4 regions of the Hahella aquimaris genome follow, and region 1 is predicted to be linked to each of the others. Evidence: predicted binding sites of a transcription regulator. Region 1 holds the regulator's gene; each other region holds the start of a gene.
The links. The regulator FNR, encoded in region 1, switches genes on or off when oxygen is low (the NO sensors DNR and NnrR bind a similar motif). The targets are predictions, from matches to a motif close to TTGATNTANATCAA.
Positions count from the first base shown of each region.

Region 2: ubiT (ubiquinone anaerobic biosynthesis accessory factor UbiT) is a predicted target of FNR. The motif match lies at 2,467-2,480, and genes of this name have one in related genera.
Region 3: O5O45_RS23190 (DnaJ C-terminal domain-containing protein) is a predicted target of FNR. The motif match lies at 1,773-1,786, and genes of this name have one in related genera.
Region 4: O5O45_RS08415 (FeoA family protein) is a predicted target of FNR. The motif match lies at 1,923-1,936, and genes of this name have one in related genera.

Region 1 covers NZ_CP132203.1:4,015,049-4,019,210, reverse strand. Annotated here, with positions in the region: gene alr (alanine racemase) at 1-66, shown strand, start outside; gene O5O45_RS17770 (SDR family oxidoreductase) at 221-1,138, shown strand; gene fnr (fumarate/nitrate reduction transcriptional regulator Fnr) at 1,135-1,914, opposite strand; gene O5O45_RS17760 (hypothetical protein) at 2,059-3,075, opposite strand; gene O5O45_RS17755 (lysophospholipid acyltransferase family protein) at 3,336-4,109, shown strand; gene O5O45_RS17750 (substrate-binding periplasmic protein) at 4,117-4,162, opposite strand, start outside.
Region 2 covers NZ_CP132203.1:3,593,225-3,597,386, reverse strand. Annotated here, with positions in the region: gene O5O45_RS15940 (substrate-binding periplasmic protein) at 1-415, shown strand, start outside; gene O5O45_RS15935 (U32 family peptidase) at 442-1,350, opposite strand; gene ubiU (ubiquinone anaerobic biosynthesis protein UbiU) at 1,410-2,408, opposite strand; gene ubiT (ubiquinone anaerobic biosynthesis accessory factor UbiT) at 2,548-3,132, shown strand; gene O5O45_RS15920 (LysE family translocator) at 3,149-3,772, opposite strand; gene O5O45_RS15915 (efflux RND transporter permease subunit) at 3,923-4,162, opposite strand, start outside.
Region 3 covers NZ_CP132203.1:5,242,849-5,247,010, forward strand. Annotated here, with positions in the region: gene folM (dihydromonapterin reductase) at 11-739, opposite strand; gene O5O45_RS23185 (23S rRNA (adenine(2030)-N(6))-methyltransferase RlmJ) at 849-1,691, opposite strand; gene O5O45_RS23190 (DnaJ C-terminal domain-containing protein) at 1,859-2,824, shown strand; gene O5O45_RS23195 (chaperone modulator CbpM) at 2,828-3,166, shown strand; gene trhO (oxygen-dependent tRNA uridine(34) hydroxylase TrhO) at 3,360-4,162, opposite strand, start outside.
Region 4 covers NZ_CP132203.1:1,799,921-1,804,082, reverse strand. Annotated here, with positions in the region: gene O5O45_RS08435 (NUDIX hydrolase) at 1-58, opposite strand, end outside; gene O5O45_RS08430 (NUDIX hydrolase) at 142-618, opposite strand; gene O5O45_RS08425 (VOC family protein) at 641-1,000, opposite strand; gene O5O45_RS08420 (hypothetical protein) at 1,484-1,741, shown strand; gene O5O45_RS08415 (FeoA family protein) at 2,035-2,298, shown strand; gene O5O45_RS08410 (FeoA family protein) at 2,314-2,550, shown strand; gene feoB (Fe(2+) transporter permease subunit FeoB) at 2,615-4,162, shown strand, end outside.

The DNA.
Region 1 (4,162 bases):
ACTTTATTTACGGGCATGACCTCGCGGGTTCCCAGGGTATACCTTAATCGTTTGGAAGGAATTTAAAGCGCAGCGTTAAGCGAAATGATGCGGATAGAGCCCGGTGTATCGGGTTTGCGAAAATCCCATCAAGCAGCCAATATTGTTAACATAATATCTTCGTGCGGCCCGCATTCTGGGGGTTGCCAAAGGCTAAGAGAAGCATTTAAGGGGTACATGAGTGATTGTTTGTGTGACGGGAATTGATTCGCCATTAGGCAGGGCTATAGCTCAGCGTTTGCAGCAGAGCGGCATGGCGGTGGAGGGCGTTCCCTATGAGCAGTTTCTGATGACCAACGATGCGATTGTGAGGGGAATGAAGGCGATGCCGTCAGCGGATTTCGTCGTTCATGCCGCGGAGATGAGCGATCTGTTCAAGGCGGAGCAGCATCCGGACCTGGCGTACCAAGTTAACGTATCCGCTTGCGAGGCGGTGGCAGAGGTAGCGGGTTTATGGAAGGCGCCGATTATTCACATCTCCAGTCATCTTGTTTTTGATGGTGTCAAAAAGAATCCCTATATTTCCGCCAATAAAGGGCGTCCTCTTTCTGTGTATGGGCGGACAAAGTTGCAGAGTGAGCAATGGTTTCAGGAAAACTATAGCAAGCATCTGATCTTGAGGGTTGGTTGGTTACTGGAGGCGGGCGCTCAAGGCTGGCTGCAGACCATGCTTTCAGCACTGTCTTCAGGTAAGCGCCTGAACGCCAGCACCGATATGCAACTGACTCCCGTTGCGGTGGATGATGTAGCGAGGGTCGTAGACGCTGTTATCAAGCAGTTGAGCTGTAATATCTCTGTGTGGGGCGTTTACCATTATGCCGGCGCTGAAGCTGTCACCCATTATGAATTGTTGAAGGCGATTGTGCTGCAGGCGTTTGGTCAGGAAGAAATGTTGCAGGCTCTGATTGAGAAAAAAGGCGCTGACGTGTTGCCTGGGGTGGCGCTTCCCGCAAATGGGGCGTTGGGGTGTATCAAGTTGCGCAACACTTTCGGCGTCAAGCAGCTTCCCTGGCGCCGCTATCTGCCTGCGTTGATTGAGCAGTGTCAGCAGCGCGGCGGCGTGAAGCCAGCTAAAAACTGCTTGGAAGAGACCCGTTAACGAGCGTTAAGGGCTGATTCCTTCTGGTGTTCCAGACACTTGGTATCGTGGCGAAGAATTTTCTGCAGCTCTTCCAATTGCAATATCTGAACTTCCCTTCCCTGGACCTTAATAATGCCATTGTTCTGGAAGCGGGTAATAACCCGGCTTACAGTTTCGACGGCCAAGCCTAAATAGTTGCCTATATCACTGCGAGGCATAGGGAGTCTGAAGTTTGTGCCGGACAGGCGACGACGACTAAAGCGAGTCGACAGGGATAGTAAAAGCGAGGCAATGCGCTCTTCAGCAGAGTTTTTGCTCAATAACATGGTGAGCTGCCTGCTTTCCTGGATCTCTTTGCTCATCAATGAGAAAAAATGGTGCTGTAGGCTGGGGATGTCTGAAGCAAGGTCTTCAAACTTTTCCAGAGGAATTTCACATACGCTGGTGCGCTCAAGGGCGACGGCGGAGCAGGAATATTTTTCCATGCTGACGCTGTCCAAGCCGATAATCTCGCCAGGCAGGTAGAAGCCAGTTACCTGCTCCTCGCCTTCCTCTGACACGGTGAATGTTTTGATTGCGCCGCTGCGAACTGCGAAACAGGAGCGGAATGGCGTATGTTGCTCAAAGATATATTCGCCGCGATTCAGCATCTTCCCTTGGCGAATGATTTCTTCCAGGCGATCAATGTCTTCAGCCCCGACTGCGATAGGAATGCAAAGCTTGCTCAAGTTACATTCATGGCAGCCCCTGTGTAAGGTAAAAGGAGAGGAGGTTGCTATATGCTTGCTTTCCATCGGTCGCCTCGTGGCTGAATGAGTGAAACTGCTTAAAGAGGCTTCTAGGATAGCCAATAGCTGTTTAAAAGCAAATCCCCACAGCAGGAAATTTACAGGGAAAACCTACACTCGCCAATGTTTTTACATAGCTTTCACCTTTTGTTACAGCTGTGTCTGAGTGTAACGAATTGCTCTTGCCGGGAGCTCGCTTTTGTCGAGGATTTTGTAGTAGTCATCCAGCTGTGTGGCGTTGCGCAACTGGTAATGGGGCGTGTAAGAGAATGCGCCCAATCCGACACCATGTAGACAGCTGACTCCTTGGCTTATTAAGCCCGTCCAGGGTAGAGCGAAAAAGTCCTGTGTGATCGGAATAAACGATGCGGACTTAATGCGTCGCTTGAAATCTTTTAACGCTGCTTCCAGACCTGGCGTGCTGGCGAATTCTGGCTTATGGCTGGAAAGAAGAATGCCTTGCGGTCTTTCCGTCAGAATTTCCTCAAGATGCTGGGACAGTGTGGGGTAGGTGGCTGGAGATACTTTCAGGCGCAGGTAAACGGCTCTGAAGTCGAATGCCCTGATGGTTTGCAGCCAATCCTTAAGCTCCTCAATAGGGCAGGACTGTGCATACTCACCGGGGTCATTGATGCAGATGATGTTAAAACCCAATCCCTTGATCAGTGCTAGCGCTTCCTCTGAGTCTGGGCGGGCGTCCAGCTCAATGACATGGCGGGCATCGGCGCCGAAGTTCAGCTTGAACTCCCGGCCTAAATAGTACATCACCTGCGTTTGCGCTGCGGGAGTAAGCTGGCGCACCAGATCGCCGAACCAATGCAGGTACTTAACCTGACAACCGATAGGAAGGCTCTGCTTGAGTAGCCTCACTTCCTTGACGACATAGTCGATGTACTTCTGCAGATTTGCGTTCATGGATGGGAGTCGGCGGGTGTAATTTTCCGCGCTAACGAGTGTATTAAAACAAGGCGCCTGAATGCTCAATGCGAATCCGCCTTCGTAATATCGAGCCAGGGAGCTGTTGCGATAGTCTGCGTTATAGATTCCCTCGTCCAAGACGCTCCAGTTCTCATTGGAGAATTCCTTGGGGGGGGAGTTGAGCAAATAGACCCAGCTATCGTTACCCCCATTTTGTTTTGTTTGTTCGACAACCTTTCCAACTGGCATATTGGGTCTCCAACCAGGTAAGAAAACACCTGCGCGCGTTTGATTATCATGGTCGGCGATTTTAGCGCGCGCGCCTGCTGTCACACTTGTTGGCAAGTGGATCCCCCCTCTCTCCATGTTCAGTGTATCCAGCTCCCGATAGGGCGTCTTGATATTGGTCAAGGGGTGAGCGGGTGGCCGCTTAAGAGGGTGTACTTTAGTCGCAAAAGCCCTCAAACATTGGGTTTCTGGGGCGTTGAGGGATAACATTCATTGCAGCTTTGGGCGGGGAGTTGATATCCTTTGCGGGCATTGAAAAAAGGCGGGCAAAAGTGCAGGCATTTCAGCTATTTCGGTCTTTCGTTTTTTACATTGGGTATGCTTGGGGCGTCATCATCACTTCTTTGTTTGGGATGTTGGTCGGTCCTTACGTCAATTTTGAAAAGCGCTATTACATCGTGTCTCGGTTTAATGTGTTCGCTCTTTGGTGGGCGCGGGTTGTTTGTGGCATACGTTATGAGATTGAGGGGCTGGAGAATATTCCGAAAACGAGTTGTGTGGTTGTCAGCAATCACCAAAGCGCCTGGGAAACATATTTGTTGGGGGTAATATTCCGTCCTCAATGCACTGTGCTTAAGCAAGAGTTAATGAAAATTCCATTTTTTGGTTGGGCTCTGAAAAGATTGAAGCCTATCGCTATTGACCGAAGTAAACCGTCGGCGGCGCTTAAACAGTTGCTGAAGCAAGGTAAAGAGCGTTTGACGTCAGGTTATTGGGTTGTGATCTATCCTGAGGGAACGCGGGTTCGTCCCGGGCAGGTTGGTAAGTACAACAAGGGCGGCGCTTTGCTGGCGGTCAGCGCAGGCGTTCCTTTGCTGCCGGTTGCGCATAATGCTGGCGACTGTTGGCCGGCAGGCAGTATCAGCAAGCGCCCTGGATTGATTAAGGTGAAAGTAGGCGCTCCCATTGAGACCAGTGGTCGAGCTACCGACGAAGTTCACAAGGAGATGGAGGAGTGGATAAGGCGGACTTCAGCCGCCTTAAGTCAGGTGTAAAGGCTCTCTATTTGTAGTTTGAGTAAACTTTGTCCAAATAGCCTTCAGTACGC
Region 2 (4,162 bases), 420 kb from region 1:
GGGTTTCGCGCAACGCAAAAATCATCAGATTGACTGGTCGACGCTGCCGGACCTCGCCAAGTATCGTATCGGCGTGGTGAGCGGTTATGTGAACACGGCGGAATTCGACGATATGGTGGCCAACAAGAAATTAAACGCCAGTGAGGCGGGAGATGACGTGAAGAACCTGATGAAACTGGTCTCAGATCGCATTGATTTGGCGGTCATTGACAAAAACGTCATGAAATATCTGTTATCCACCGAGGCGAGCCTTAAATCCGCCGCTGGGGCGATTGAGTTTAACCCGACGCTATTGGAAGACAAGAAGCTCTATATCTGCTTCAAAAAAGGCCCTCGTGGGGAAGAGCTCGCCAAGGTGTTCAGCGAGGGCCTGAAAAAGATCGACGTCGATAAAATCATGCAGGGATATTTTTAAGCTTGGTTTTATCTCAGAAATAAGCCTCAGGAGAGATGAGGCGTTTCCTGAGGTCCCGCCGCCAGCTCCATGCCTGGGATACGGCTCCAGTAGCCGTTGCTATGGCTGAGCTGGTAAGGCAGGACCAGATCCTGTTCTTCTTTGAGCGCCAACGCCAAGCTTTCTGCGACCTGCAGGGTATCCGGCGATTCGGGGCTCAGTCTGATTACATTCACGCCGGCATGTTGCAGATCGCGCCATTGATTCAGCAGGTGGTAACACTTGCCGGACTGCGTCTGAATGCCGTTGAGGTTGAATAAGGTTTCGCCTTCCTGGCTCCGTGTCGCAATGCCTTGCGGGTATTTCTTGCAGACGAAACGACAGTCGTCTTTGGGCAATCCCTCTGATCTTGCGGTGAAGCAACGGGCGGAGAGCGCAAGGGGGAGATGACCGTAAGCGAATAACTCGGTTTCAATAGGCGCGGTGAGCCCCCCAACAATTCCTTCCAGCGCGTGGCGGCTGATTTCCACCGGCGGCGCCCAGCGTTTAGCGCCTGCTTGTCGCATGATTTCCAGCGCCGGTGCGTTGTAAAGGTTCAGGTAAGGGCCGGCGATGAAAGGCTTGCCTGCTTCCGACATCAGGTGCGCCGCGGCCATGTCATTGGCTTCCACGCTCAGACGCTCGTTTGCATTGGCCGCCTTGCAGATGGCGCGCAGGGACTTTAGTTCCGACTCGGCTTCTATTAACGCCAGGGTGGAAAGCGCCACCTCTTTTCCCGCATCGAGCAATGTGTCAGCGATGTCCAGCCAATCGTGCAAGTTCATCTCCCTGCGTTTGGAGCAGACGGTTTCTCCCAGATAAACAATATCGACCGGCGCGGCGGCGACTTGGGAATAGAATTGAACGACCATTTCTTTCGGCCAGAAATAAGGCAGGGGACCCAGAGAGATTTTCATAGTACTGCGCCTTCTAGTGATGAGTCGGACATTTGCGATGTGGGATAACGCCCGCTGATTTACTGCCAGGGACGCGAATAAGCGCCCAATGTGGTCTGCGCGCCCTCAGACAGCGCCTGTAACGCCTCCAGCCAATCTTGCTGACAGCGGAACGCCGCAGGCTCGCGTTGGAAGCAGTCCAGGGCCTGACGCCAGGTGGACACGACTTGTGCGACGTAAGAAGGGCTGCGCTGCCGGCCTTCTATCTTCACCGCCTTGACGCCGGTCGCGGCGAGTTCTGGAATGAGGTCGAGAGTATTCAGGCTGGTCGGTTCCTCAAAAACGTGAAAAGCATGGCTGTCGCCGGCGTCGAAGCGTCCTTTGCATAACGTGGGATAACCGGCGTTCTCGTCCGCTTCGAAGCGATCAATAAGGGAGCCGTTAAGGCGGGACTCCAGGCGTCCGTCTTTCTGCTCCCACTTCACGAATTTTGCGGGCGAACAGGCGCCGCTGTTGTTGGGAGATTCGCCGGTCATGTAGGACGACATGTAGCAGCGCCCCTCCGCCATGATGCACAGACTGCCGAAAGCGAAGACTTCCAGATCAACCGGGCTGTGCGACGCCACCTGCCGCACCTGCGGCAAGGACAATACTCTGGGCAGGACCGCTCGTTTGATATTGAAACGACTGTGATAGAAACGCAGCGCTTCATAGTTGGTGGCGGAGCCCTGTACGGAGAGATGCAGGTTAAGCTGGGGATACTGGCGGGCGGCGTAATCCATGATTCCGATATCGGCGGCGATCAGCGCGTCCGCCTGCAATCCGGCGACTTTATCCACCGCGCTGCGCCAACGTTCCCAGCCTTGTGATTGAGCATAGGTGTTGATGGCGACAAAGAGCTTCACGCCGTGGTCGCGCGCGTATGCCAGCGCTTGTTGGGCCTTGGCGTCGTCAAAATTCAGCCCGGCGAAATGGCGGGCGTTCGTATCGTCTTTGAATCCGATGTAAACAGCGTCGGCGCCGTTATCCACGGCGGCGCGAAGAGCGGGAGGACTTCCCGCCGGACAAACCAGCTCCATTGCATACTCCCAGGGGCGGCAAATATAGGTAAGGTAGCAAAAGCGCTGTGCCGGGGATTTGATGGAAATCAATATGCCCCAGGTCCCGAGTCTATTTAATAACGGCGACTAAACGCTGCGACAAGGGAGACTGATGTTCATGTTGAAAAGCCCGCTGCAATTATCCAAAGAGTTCGCTGCCGCGCTGCCGGCGTTGACAGAGGTAGTGCGACGGCCGGGACGCTATCTTCTGCATCCGTTGACGCGCACGCCGTTTCCGCTACAGGCGGCGCTGATACGAAAGCTGTTGCAGGACGGTTTCGGCGAAGCGATCAGAGAAGGAGAGTTCGATTCCCTTATTCATCGCTGGGTCAAAGTAACGGTGGTGGATTTGGAGTTGAGCTGGAGTCTGAGTCTGGGGGCGGATCGCTCCATCAGAGTGGCGCGAACGGAAACGGTGGATACGGAAATCCGAGGCGACTCCGCCGCCTTCGCCATGATTGCAGGACGCAAGATGGACCCGGATACGCTGTTTTTTCAACGGCGGATTGTGATTCTCGGCGATACAGAGCTGGGGCATGAAATGAAAAACTTGCTGGACACCGGCGATCTCAACGACCTGCCTGCGCCCGTACATAAAATGCTGGAGCTGGCTTCCTCTGTCGCTGCGTACTGGGAAGTCTCCAAACGGGATCTGGCGGCGGCGCTGAGCTATAAAATTCCCGTTACGCCGCAAACCTCCTGAGGTCAGAAGATCGACGTCAGAAAAACGCCAGCCAGGCCCCGACGCCGATCATCAGGGTTCCGGCGATGCGGTTCAACAAGCGTACGTTATCGCCTTGCAACAGGAAATGACGCAGTGTGCGGCCGCCGCTGGCATATAACACCAGACAGAAAAATTCCACGATCAACAAGATTGACACCAAGGTCGCCAATTGCGGCGCCATTGGGGCGTCTGTCGAAATAAAGGGCGGCAACAATGACACCATGAACGCCCAGCCCTTGGGGTTGGAAATCGCTGTCACAAAGCCTTGGGTGGCCAGCTCTGTGGGGCTGGCGACGCGGGTGTCCTCCGTCTTCTCTGGAATGGCCATTTTGCCCCGGGACAACCACATTTGTACCCCAAGATAGGCGAGGTAAGCGCCCCCGACGTACTTAAGCACGGCGAACACTTGCGGGTACTGCAGCATCAGGGTGGCGACGCCTATGACAGAGGCGATGGAGACAATGCCGACGCCGATCAACTCGCCCCACATCATCCAGAACGTGCGCTTCAGACCAATGCTCAACCCCATCGTCAACGCCAGCGTCATACACATGCCCGGCGTGGCGGACACAAACAGGCAGGTGGAGAGAAACACCAGAAGTACGGAATAGTCGGTCATACAAATGTCGTCCTGAAGGCGATGATCAAGCGGATGGCGTTAGGGGAATAAATCAGAAAAGCCATTATCAGGCAAGCCGGCGCCGCCCGATAATAGCTTTTTTCAATGGCGCTCCGGCGCTGGCGGGCGCCGGAGACTAAGATGGGAAGCTCAGGCGTGGGACAGTTCGCCGTCTACGTCTTCCTGTTTTTCGACCTGACTGTGGTCTGTGCCCAGGATCATGTACATAGTGGGCACTACGAACAGTGTGAAGATCGTGCCAATGGAGAGTCCGGATGCGATCACCAGACCGATATCGAAACGACTGACGGCGCCGGCGCCGCTGGCGAACAGCAGAGGCAAGACGCCGACCACCATCGCGGCGGTGGTCATCAGGATTGCCCGCAGACG
Region 3 (4,162 bases), 1.2 Mb from region 1:
ATCATTATGATCAACGGATATGACGTCCGCCATCGAGCTTGATTTCCCGCCCGGTCATATACGAGCAGTCCAGGATAAAGGCGATTGCCTGCCAGACCACGTCGGGACCGGGCTCGATCCCAAGGGCGGACTTCCTTAAGGTTTTGGTTCGGTAGTCCGGATCGTCGCCGTCATTGAACATCAATAACGACGGAGCGATAGTGTTTACCTTGATATGCGGCGCGTAACGTTTGGCGAAAGATCGGGTCATGCTTTCCATTCCCCCTTTCGCGGCGGCGTACGCAATATGGTTGTCACTTCCTTTTTCAACCACGTAATCGGAAATATGAATGATATCGGACCATGGGTTACGTCCCTGCTCCAGCAAGTCGTAACAATGCATATTCAGCAGATAAGGCGCCGTCATGTGTATCGCCACCATATCCTGCATCACCGCCCGGTAGTCCGTATCCTCACTCCGGTCGGGAGCCCATGAGGACGCGTTATGTATCAACGCCCTAAGTGGGCCCACTTCCTCCTTTAACCGTCGTATCAGCCGTTCGACGGAGCCTTGTTCCGTAAAATCCACCTGCAGACAAATCGCCCCGCGCTCGCGCAGTTCGGCGATCTCCGGCCGCTCAGAGCGATAGGTCATGGCGACCCGCTCGCCTTTTTCAAGCAACTGCTGCAGACAATGGAGCCCAACCCTTTGGGCCGCTCCGGTTATCAATATTGTTCCTTGGCTAGTCCAATTCACCACACAAACCTGTATCCAATGAATTCATGTCCAGTAGGTTGCGGCGCCGGCCGCACACCCTTTGTGTCATCCTCAAGCGTCGGCGCTCCCAGGCCAGCTTGTCGCTGCGGAATTACTCCGCTATCAGCCAATCAGCGCTGCAGGAGGCTTTTGGATCGCCGCGAAGGGCTTCGCTGAGGCGCTCCCAACCCGCCTGCAGCTGCTCATCGAGCCGCCAGGGCGGATTGACCACAAGCATACCACTTCCGTACATTCCGCGCGCCACCGGCGTTAAGATCAACTCGCTGCGCAGCGTCTTGTTTAAAGGAAGCTGGCGCATCAGCTCCAGCATTTGTTCGTGACGTCTTTCCGCCAGAACGGGATACCAGATGGCGATAACCGCATTCGACCACTTCTTGGTCAGTTTGCTCACATAGGCAGGAATACGTTGGTAGTCTTCCTTTAGCTCATAGCTGGGGTCAATCATCACCAGCCCACGCTTTTCCGGAGGGGGCGAAAACGCCATCACGCCTTCGAAGCCATCTCGTTGATGGATATGGATTTGCTTGTTTCTGCCGAATTGACGCTTTAGCTCTGCGTATTCCTTAGGATGCAGCTCGCACAAAGCCAACCGATCCGTCTCACGCAGGAAGCTAGCGGCGATAGCCGGAGAGCCGGGATAGCGGGTCAATTTTCCAGCATCGGGATTCAACGCTCTCACCGCCGCCAAATAGGCGTCGAATTCCGGCGGACAGTTTCCCTCGGCCTGCATCAACGGCAAGATACCCGCCGTCCACTCTGAGGTTTTTTGCGCTTCTGCAGAAGTCAGGTCATAGTCACCGCGACCGGCATGAGTTTCCAGATAACGCCAGGGCGTGGATTTTTTACACAACGCCTGCAGTAATAATGACAGCACCCAATGCTTGTGCGCATCGGCGAAATTGCCCGCGTGATAGACATGTTGATAGCTCAGCATAAAGGGCGCTGACTCCTTCCCCTGAAAAAGCCGCCTATTTTATGTGGTCCGGCGTTGAATGTCGCCTTTTCAGCATTATATCTGACCTATGGCAATGCCCGCCCGACCTTGGGCTGGATATTCTAACGGCAATGAGACGCAGGGTCTGTGAAGGTTGGTAAAAATCTATGGAATTCAAAGACTATTACAAGATTCTCGGCGTCGCGGAAGCAGCGTCCGCCGATGACATCAAAAAAGCGTACCGCAAGCTCGCCCGTAAGTATCATCCGGATGTCAGCAAAGAAAAGGATGCAGAGGTCAAATTCAAAGAAGTCGGCGAAGCTTATGAGGTGCTGAAAGATCCGGAAAAGCGCGCGGAGTACGATCAGCTCAAGCGCATGGGCGCCTATGGCGAAGATGGCCGTTTTCGCCCGCCGCCGGATTGGGAATCCGCATCCCACTTTAATGGTGGCGGCTTCACCGAAGCGGACGCGCGTCATTTCAGCGACTTTTTCGAGTCGATCTTCGGCCGTGGCGGTTCTGCGCACCGCACCTACAAACAAGGTCATCAACAGAGCTTCCGCATGCGCGGCGAGGACGTGCACGCCAAAATCGCATTATTTCTGGAGGAAGCCTTCCACGGCTGTGAGAAACAAGTGCAGGTGCAAGTGCCGGAAATCGATGAGTATGGGCTGGTAGGTCACCGCAGCAAATCTCTCAACGTAAAAATTCCAGCCGGCATGGGACCAGGTCAACACGTCCGCCTGCGCGGCCAGGGCGCGGCAGGCTTTGGCGGAGCTGAAAACGGCGACTTGTTTCTGGAGGTGGAGCTGGCCCCCCATCCTGTGTATTCCGTCGACGGCAAAGATATTTACCTAACCCTGCCCATATCGCCATGGGAAGCGGCGCTGGGCGCGACCGTAACAGCCCCGACGCTGAACGGCAAGGTCAATGTGAAAGTTCCCAAAGGCGCCAGCAGTGGACAAAAGCTGAGACTGAAAGGCAGAGGGTTGCCTGGCAATCCCGCTGGAGACCAGATTATCGTACTGCAGGTAACCTTGCCCAAGTCTCACAGCGTGGACGCGGAGGCGCTTTATAAGGAGCTTGCGGAAAAAGAAAAATCCTATAATCCGCGCAGCAAGTTGGGGGTGTGAAAGATGACGCGTAAAACTATCGTCAGCACGGTGGAAGTGCTAAGTCAAAGCGATACCTACACTTTGCGCGAATTGTGCGAGCGCGGCGGCGTCAACGCCGAGTTCATCATTGAGCTGGTCAGCTACGGCGTCATCGCGCCGGTGGAGGAACGTCCCGCCCATCAATGGCAGTTCGATACTCTGGCGTTGGCGCGACTAAGCCGGGCGATGCGCTTGCAGCGGGACCTGCAACTCAATCTGCCCGGACTCGCCATGTCATTGGATTTGCTGGATGAAGTCAACGAACTCAGACGCGAAGTCGCACGACTAAACCAACAACTCAACCGCCTGATGTCGGATTAAGGAAGGGGAAAACACAACGAAAAAGGCCAGCGTTCAAGCTGGCCTCTTTACTATTAATCAGGCAGACAAATAGCTTCCTTCTATTTGTCTGCAACGACAGGGCCTGCACATGTCAAGCCCTGTCTCCCGCGGCTAGCCGCCGCACAGGCGCATCCATGAGCCTGAGTATTAACATGCCAATATCATTGCCATGTTAATATTCAGCGCCTTGAGTCAGATGCTGATGGTAGTTTTTGCGCTTCAGCTTTTTCTCAGCCTGGCGCTTCTTGATGGCCTTGGCCGCCTCAGAGCCGATATGCTCTTCGCCACGGGATTTAGCCAGTTCAATCTGCTGTTCACGCGCTGCGAAACGGCGAAGCTGGTCTTCAGAGACCTTGTCGTGACAATGAGGGCAGCTCACGCCTTTCTTGTAATGCTCGCTCTGCATATCTTCCGCGCTGATCGGCATACGACAGGCATGGCATTGGTCATAACTGCCTTTGTTGAGGCTGTGATCCACCGCCACCCGGTTATCGAAGACGAAGCACTCGCCTTCCCAGGTTGACTCTTCCTGCGGCACTTCCTCCAGGTACTTCAGAATACCGCCTTCCAGATGATACACATCCTCAAAGCCCAGCTCTTTCAAATAAGCGGTGGACTTCTCACAGCGGATGCCGCCGGTGCAATACATCGCCACTTTCTTGTGTTTGGCCGGATCAAGATTGCTTTTGACGTAATCCGGGAACTCGCGGAAAGTTTCCGTATTCGGGTTGATCGCATTCTTAAATTTACCGATTTGCACCTCGTAATCGTTACGAGTATCAATCAGCAACACCTCGGGATCGGTAATCAGCGCATTCCAATCCTGCGGTTTGACATAGGTGCCCACCACACGTTTCGGGTCAATGCCCTCCACGCCCATGGTGACGATCTCTTTCTTCAGTTTGACTTTGGTGCGATAGAACGGAATGTTCTCATCGTAGGATTCTTTGTAGCTCAAGTCCGCCAGGCGAGGAT
Region 4 (4,162 bases), 2.2 Mb from region 1:
GGATGATCACCGCCACGCTGCGGAATTTGAATCGCTTATCGCCGCTCTCGAATTTCAACGTCCCTCTCCTCTCATATGCTGATCCCAGCGCGCTTTCGCTTACTAGCAGGCGCATGAGCGAAAACGTTAGGCAGTCAAAAATCAGCTTCCGATTTCATCCAAAGTCAGAAACTCAACGCCTTCAGGCAGTGAGCCTAGTCGTGTTTTGAGGAAATAGGGAGCGACTTCGAAAGCCTCAAGTTCACTGATTTTGAACCAGCGGAAAATCAGGTCGACATCTTCCTCCGCGCCGGGAACATCCTCGTTAAAAGGAATAGCGTCAGGATCGGCCAGGTCGGTGAGATACAGCGTGGCGATTTCGTGGAAACGCGTCTGCTGATATTGGAAGAAATTCTCGACATACCACAGAGGACGAATCACGCGGGCCGTCATGCCCAGCTCTTCCTCCACTTCACGGGCCACGGTGTCGCTGGAGAATTCAAAAAACTCCACGCGACCGCCGGGCAGCGTCCAGAAATCGTCCTGCACCGCTTTGTGCAGCAGCACATGATCTTGATGGATAATCACCGCGGCGCTGCGGAAATTAAAGCGATTGTCGCCAACATCAAACTTCAACATGGTTTACTCCTTGAAAACCGATCTAAATATTTTCTCCAAATCGCCACAGTACACCGCAGGGATCCGTCAGGGTAAAGTCGAGCATGCCCCAGGGCTGCTCCATCACCTCAGAGAGACGAACGTGGTATTTCTCCACTACGCCCGACTCGACCACCTTCTTCCGCCAGGCGTAAATATCCTTGACCAGAACATGCATCATGAAGTTTTCCGCGTGTTCCTTACGGTAAAAGTCCTGCAGTAAAAAGCTGCAATTCCCATGATGGAAATAAGCGACGCCGCCAACATCAGAAGCCTGCGTAAAGCCGATATCCCGATAGAAAGCTTTGGATTGTTCGAAGTCTTTTGCCGGCACGAATGCCTTGATCTCCACAATTTCTTCCATGGCGTTTCCTCCTGGCGTGAGTAAAGGGGGGGATGACGTCACTGGCGTGCGACACTGTGACAAGCCAGGTCAGTTTACACTTTTTCAGTTTAATCATAACCTTATACACAGCCCCTGGACTTTCCGATGTGCTTTTTGGGGCCATGAGATTTCTCTACCACTAATCGCCTAGGGAATCCTCCCTCCCTAAAACATCCGCTGCCGCCACGTTTTATGTTGGCTGTTTGCAGCCGCATTTTGACGCAAATCGCCATGGAGAGGCGGGACGCATCATCGCCCGGTTCTTCATGGCGCCTCTCAACGACAGATAAAAGGACTTATCGGTATGACGATCCCTTCACGCTCATCCCCCACCCTCTCCACGGAACACGGCGATATCTATGTCAATAAAGGCAAGGATGCGGCGCTTCAACTCATCAGAGAAATGGAAAGCTACGCGGACAACCTCACGCCCAGCCAATCCTACGCAGAAACCCTGGGCATATGGGGCCAGTCGGCGCCTGCAGCTGGGATAAGCTGGGCGCCAGCGTGGTCGGCGCTATCGCCACATTCGGTGGCGGCGTGTACGTCGACATAATCCCCTCGCCGTTAGGATCAGGCGAATCCTCCACCTGGGAAATTTCGTCCAACGGAGAGTTTGAGCCCAATGAAAACAGCGCCGTCATCAGTTTTCTGATAGGCCACGCCAACCGGCACATTGATGTAACGCTTTACTACGCCATAGGCAGCGGCAACTGCTGACATATACAGAAGACGATCATTGAAGGCGTGGCGTCAGCCTGACGTAGAAAAAGCGGAACGGCTCGCCGAACGCCGGATCATCCCAAACGTTCGCTTCGCCAATACGTTTATGGATTATTCGGCCATCCGGTTCGTCTTCATTCGACTCGAATCCGGGCCTGGAGCAATACATCTCAAGCCTTTGATCTGAGTCAGATTCCCCGCAAATACCTCTTTTGGTTGCTGGATTCACTCAGTAATAGCGTTAAGAATAAGAACGTTTCTCAATCTCACTTTTATTTAAAGGCGATCGTATGAACACGTTAGAACAGAAGCCTTTCCCTCTGGCGCTGGCGCAAGAGCGCGAAAGAGTGAAAGTTCACCTGTTACGCGGGGGCAAAAACCTGGAAATGCGTTTAACTTCTCTGGGGCTCAATGTGGGCTGCGAGTTAACGGTGCTGCACCGCAAGGGCGCTGACCTGGTGGTCGTGCGCGCCGATACGCGTCTGGCGCTGGGCGCAGGCATGGCGCAGAAAATCATGGTGGTGAACGCGTGCGCCGCAGCCAGCAGTCATTGAGGAGCGTTTCCGAGAATGAACAATGTCAGTCTGAAAGATCTTAAAGTCGGCGATCAAGGCCGTGTCACGGGGTTTGGCGAAGGCGGTAAAAGCTATCGCCGCAAACTGTTATCCATGGGCTTGACCCCTGGCGTCGAATTCAGCGTCACCCGCTACGCCCCGATGGGCGATCCGGTGGAAGTCCTGGTGCGTGGGTTTCGCCTCAGCCTGCGTAAAGACGAAGCAGGCAGTCTTCTTATTGAAAAAATCTAGCGTGCTCTGAAATACACGCAATCAGCCCGATCCCGAGCCGTTTATTGGAGAGAGAAAGTCGATCATGGCCAGTCCGGAGCGCAACACCGAAAAATACGTCATCGCAGTGGTGGGTAACCCCAACTGCGGCAAAACCACCTTATTCAACGCGCTGACCGGCTCCAAGCAGCGGGTGGGCAACTGGCCCGGCGTTACCGTGGAGCGCAAAAGCGGGCGCTTTTCGTTTCAAGGCGTGGACTTTGAACTGATCGACCTTCCCGGCACCTATTCTCTCGACGTCTGTGAAGAAGACGTCTCCCTGGATGAACAAATCGCCAGAGATTTCGTCGCCGAGCGTGAGGCGGATCTCATCATCAATATCGTCGACGCCTCCAACCTGGAGCGCAACCTTTACCTCACCTGCCAGCTACTGGAAATGAAAACGCCCTTGCTGACGGCGTTGAACATGATGGATGTGGCGGAAGAGCGCGGCCATGCGGTGGCTCACGATAAACTCGCCAATCTACTGGACTGCCCCGTCGTTCCCATTGTGGCGGCTTCCGGCGCAGGTCTGCCGCAACTGAAGGCGGCGATTCTGGACGCCGCGCGTCGCAAGCATATCTCCAACGCGGTCATCACTTATCCCTCCCCTGTGGCCAAGGCCCTGGACACCCTGACTCCCATGCTGGGCGCACATGCCGAGGGCAGGTGCGATCCGCGCTGGCTGGCGACGCGAATGCTGGAAGGAGACGCCTCCGCCTTGAAACTGGCTGACGCGACACTGCGCGCAAGCGTGGAGGAACTGCAAGAGAACCTGGTGCAGCAGCTGGAAGATGATATCGACATCTGCCTGGCGGACGCCCGCTACGGTTTCGTCAACCAGGTAGCCGGCGCCAGCGTCAAACGCAACCACGAAGTGCAGCGCAGCATATCCGACAAAATTGACCGCGTGGTCCTGAATCGGGTGCTGGGCATTCCCATATTTCTCCTCGCCATGTATTTGATGTTCATGTTCACCATCAACATCGGCGGCGCGTTTATTGATTTCTTCGATCAATTTACCGGCGCATTATTGGTTGACGGCTTCGGCGCGCTGCTGACCTCACTGGGGGCGTCGCAGTGGCTGCGTCTGTTGCTGGCGGACGGCATGGGCGGCGGCGTACAGGTGGTGGCCACTTTTATTCCGGTAATCGGCTTTCTGTATCTGTTTCTGTCCGCGCTGGAGGATTCCGGCTACATGGCCCGCGCGGCCTTTGTCATGGATCGCGCCATGCGCGCCATCGGTCTTCCCGGCAAGGCTTTCGTGCCGCTGATTGTCGGTTTCGGCTGCAACGTGCCGGCGGTTATGGCCACCCGCACCATGGAGAAACAGCGCGACCGCATCATGACCATCATCATGGCGCCCTTTATGTCCTGCGGCGCGCGCTTGTCCGTGTACGCCTTGTTCGCCGCCGCGTTCTTTCCCATTGGCGGGCAAAACGTGGTTTTCGGGCTCTACATTATTGGCGTCGCCATCGCGGTGCTCACTGGACTGGTAATGAAGACCACCCTGCTGCAGGGTCAGGCCACGCCCTTCATTATGGAGCTGCCGCCGTACCATATTCCCACGTTGAAAGGCGTCGGCATTCGCGCC